2 regions of the Mesorhizobium sp. M1365 genome follow, and region 2 is predicted to be linked to the other one. Evidence: riboswitches for the same ligand, from Rfam matches in the RefSeq annotation. Region 2 holds a riboswitch; the other holds the start of a gene.

Region 1 (2,197 bases), on a different contig from region 2:
CGCCCTTGCCCGATCACATCAGCGCTCGGCCCGAGGACCTGCCGCGGCTAATCGATGGAATGGCGGCGTTCGATCAGGGCCCCGCGCAAAAGCTTGATGCAGTCGTAGCCGCCGCAATCCTCGCCTTCGGCTTTGTCTATATTCACCCGTTCGAGGACGGAAACGGCCGCATTCACCGCTACCTAATCCACCACGTCCTTGCCATGCGCGGCTTCAATCCGCCGGGAGTGGTCTTTCCCGTCTCGGCCGCGATCCTGGACCAGATCAACGAGTACAGGGGCGTGCTCGAGAGCTATTCGCAGCGCCTTCTGCCGTTGGTGGAATGGGAACCGACGCCGCAATTCAACGTCCGGGTGCTGAATGACACCGGTGATTTCTACCGGTTCTTCGATGCAACCCCGCACGCCGAATTCCTCTATGCTTGCGTTCAGCGGACGATCGAACGGGACCTTCCCGAGGAAACCGCATTTCTGCAGCGCTACGATCAGTTCCGGCAGCAGGTGGACGCCTTTATCGACATGCCCGAGCGGTTGACCGATCTGCTCTTCCGTTTTCTTCACCAGAATGATGGCCATCTATCGAACCGCGCGCGCGAGAAGGAATTCGCCGCGCTGACCAGTGACGAGGCAGGAAGAATCGAGGCGATCTACGCGCAAACCTTTGGTGCCCATTGAAGGTGTGATCATCAGGATCGATTTTAGTCCGACGGTTTGCGATTCCCTTGTCCCTGCCTTCATCTCCGATGCTTGACTTGTCGCCGAGACATGCACGATTTTTTCCGCACGGTCTGACCGGCCGCCGATCAGCCGCGGCCAGAACGCGCTTGACAAACCGGAGCGGTCCCGTCCAACCTCACGCATTCACCAGGGGAGTCCCGGCAAGGGGCTGAGATACTGCTGGCTTTCGCGGCGCAGTGACCCGTTGAACCTGATCCAGTTCATACTGGCGTAGGGACGGTGCAAGCGCTTTGCGGGAGTTTACGCCCGAGGTCCTGTTTCGGCAGGTCGACAGAAGCGTCTTTTCATCCTTCCGGCACAGAACTGGGTCTCCAATGCAACGAGCAAAGGAGCCTCAAGATGAATGCCCTCACCCCCGCCGTCTCGACGGGACCGCTGCCTGCCTCACGCAAAATCCACAAATCCGGTACCATCCACCCGCAGCTCAGGGTGCCGATGCGCGAAATCTCCGTCCATCCGACGGCAGGCGAGCCGCCGGTGACCGCTTACGATCCGTCCGGCCCCTATACCGACCCGACTGTCGAAACCAGCATCGAAAACGGCCTTGCACGGCTTCGCCATGAATGGGTCACCGCGCGCGGCGATGTCGAAGCCTATGACGGCCGCCACGTCCGGCCAGAAGACAATGGGTTTGCGGCAGGCGAGCGCCTAACACCGGAATTTCCAGTCCGCAACCGGCCACTCCGGGCCCAGACCGGCAAGGCGGTGACACAGCTTGCCTATGCGCGCGCTGGCATCATCACGCCCGAAATGGAGTTCGTCGCCATCCGCGAGAACCTTGGTCGCGAGATCCTGCACGGCAAGCTTGAGCGCGACGGCGAGGCCTTCGGCGCGGCGATCCCCGACTTCGTCACGCCTGAATTCGTCCGCCACGAGGTGGCGCGCGGACGCGCGATCATTCCCGCCAACATCAATCATCCCGAGAGCGAACCGATGATCATCGGCCGCAATTTCCTGGTCAAGATCAACGCCAATATCGGTAACTCCGCCGTCACATCGTCGATGGCTGAAGAGGTCGAAAAGATGGTGTGGGCGATCCGCTGGGGCGCCGACACGGTGATGGATCTGTCGACCGGCCGCAACATCCACAACATCCGCGAATGGATCGTGCGCAACTCGCCGGTGCCGATCGGCACGGTGCCGCTCTACCAGGCGCTCGAAAAGGTTGGTGGCATCGCCGAGGACCTGACCTGGGAGGTCTACCGCGACACGTTGATCGAGCAGGCCGAGCAAGGCGTTGACTATTTCACCATCCACGCCGGCGTGCGGCTGCATTACATCCCGCTGACCGTTGACCGGGTCACGGGTATCGTCTCGCGCGGTGGCTCGATCATGGCAAAATGGTGCCTGCACCATCACCGGGAAAGCTTCCTCTACGAGCACTTTGCGGAGATCTGCGACATCTGCCGCGCTTATGACGTCTCCTTCTCGCTCGGCGACGGCCTTCGTCCCGGCTCGAT
Region 2 (2,197 bases):
AAGCGGCGGCGCCATATCAGCTTTCTGGGCTCAGCTTTCCGGAAGAGGGTAGGGATGCGCGAGCAGCAGCGCCCGGCCGCTGGCCAGCGCGATTTCCAGCCGGCCCCTGACCTCGTTGGAAATGGTCAGCGACGAGCCGAACGCAACCTCGACATGGTCGAGCGGCCATTTGGCGCCGGTGACTGTCAGGCCGGCGAGATCGGAGAAGCCGAGCACCGAAAACAGCGTGCCGTCGGCATAGTCGAAGCCAGTCTTTCCAGGCAGCAAAGGAATGCCTTCCTGTGCGCCGCTGGTCAAAAGCACTTCCGTTCCGCCTTCCGCCAGCCGGACGCTCAGCGCCAGATGCAGGAAGATGTGGTCGGTACGTTTGCCGCCGAAGGCGCCTGCGAGCACAAGGCTTGTCGCACCGCGTTCGAGCGCGGCGGCGATAGCGAGTTCACCGTCGGTCTTGTCTTTTTCGGCAGGAAATACCTGCCGTGGCACGGCGGCCAGATCCTCCGGCAACTCGGCAGGCACGGAATCGAAATCGCCGACCCAGAGTTCCGGCCTCAGGCCCAGCATGCGGGCATGACCGATGCCGGCGTCGGCGGCGATGACGCGCGAGCCTTCGACCTGGCGGTCGAGCAGCGGTGTGCGGATGAGATCGCCGCCAAGCAGGATGGTGAATGTGCTCATATCTCGTGGCCCTTACCAGCCCTGCCCCGGAAACGGAAGATGAAACGGCAGACGAAACGGAAGGCTGGGCTTTGGATGCCCGGCAAACTTCCGCTTGCGCAGCACTTCGGCCGGGCCTATGTGTCGCAACGCTCTAACGGGGTGCCGGACGCGATTTTCGCGGACCGGCTGAGAGGCAAGACTGCCAACCCGCTGAACCTGATCCGGTTTGTACCGGCGGAGGGATTAGACGTTTCGGACAGCCCGACGCCTCAATTCCTTTCAACGCGAACGAAGGAGGCGCCGATGCGCAGTTTTTTCCACTCTCTTGTCTCAATTGTCCTGCTTGCGGCATCCGCGGTCGCCCTGCCGGGGCAGGCATCGGCACAGGATAGACTGACGGTCTATACCTATGAAAGCTTCACCGCCGATTGGGGTCCGGGACCGGCGGTGAAGAAGGCCTTCGAGGTCGAATGCAGCTGCGTCGTCGAATTCGTCTCGGTCGCCGACGGCGTGGCGCTGCTCAACCGTGTGAAGCTGGAAGGCGCCGCGACCAAGGCCGATATCGTACTTGGCCTCGATACCAACTTAACCGCCGACGCCAAGGCAACCGGCCTGTTTTCGCCGCACGGCGCCGTCTCGGGCGTCAATGTACCGGGCGGCTGGAGCGACGATATTTTCGTGCCGTTCGACTATGGCTATTTCGCCGTCGTCTACGACACCGAAAAACTGAAGAGCCCGCCGAAGAGCCTCAGGGAATTGGTCGAGGGCGATGCCGGAGAGAAGATCGTCATCCAGGATCCGCGCACCTCGACGCCGGGCCTTGGCCTGCTGCTGTGGGTCAAGTCGGTCTATGGCGACAAGGCGCCGGAAGCCTGGGCCAAACTCAAGGCGAAGGTGCTGACGGTAACGCCGGGCTGGAGCGAGGCCTACGGCCTGTTCACCAAGGGCGAGGCGCCGATGGTGCTGTCCTACACGACCTCGCCGGCCTACCACATGGTCGCCGAAAACACCGAGCGCTACCAGGCGGCGTCCTTCGAGGAGGGCGAATATCTGCAGATCGAGGTTGCGGGGATCACCACCAAGGGCGCGAAGAACCCGCTGGCGGAAAAGTTCATTGCCTTCATGACCGGACCGAAATTCCAGGATGTCATTCCCGAAACCAACTGGATGTTCCCGGCCGGCAAAACCGACAAGCCGCTCAACCCGGCGTTCGACAAGCTGGTCAAGCCGACCAAGACCTTGCTGTTCAGCCCGGAAGACGTCGCGGCCAACCGCAAGGCCTGGGTCGATGAGTGGCTTGCGGCGATGAGCAGGTAGGGCTCAAGCCTCGTCGGATGTTTGCGCCAAGCCACCCCCCTCCGGCCTGCCGGCCATCTCCCCCTCAAGGGCACGGCTATCGCAGATGGAACGCCGAGGCTTTCGCTCTACGACGTACCCCCACCCCTAACCCCTCCCCACAAGGGGGAGGGAGACTTCCGTTGGCACTGACCTCGGCAAATTGTCTGCCTTTCGGCGCCAAAAGGGGAAGTAAGGGCATGCG

Evidence for each region. A riboswitch is a leader RNA that binds a small molecule or an ion and turns the genes downstream of it on or off. The one in region 2 is predicted to bind thiamine pyrophosphate.
Region 1: it holds a riboswitch for thiamine pyrophosphate, as region 2 does, so the genes downstream of both, thiC (phosphomethylpyrimidine synthase ThiC) here and thiB (thiamine ABC transporter substrate binding subunit) in region 2, are expected to answer to the same signal.

Annotation. Positions count from the first base shown of each region.
Region 1 is NZ_JAMYLG010000004.1:291,342-293,538, reverse strand. Features, by position in the region: gene NKH04_RS07545 (Fic family protein) at 1-674, shown strand, start outside; TPP riboswitch at 856-972, shown strand; gene thiC (phosphomethylpyrimidine synthase ThiC) at 1,077-2,197, shown strand, end outside.
Region 2 is NZ_JAMYLG010000002.1:164,201-166,397, forward strand. Features, by position in the region: gene NKH04_RS02895 (ABC-F family ATP-binding cassette domain-containing protein) at 1-15, opposite strand, end outside; gene NKH04_RS02900 (thiamine diphosphokinase) at 31-675, opposite strand; TPP riboswitch at 803-917, shown strand; gene thiB (thiamine ABC transporter substrate binding subunit) at 961-1,974, shown strand.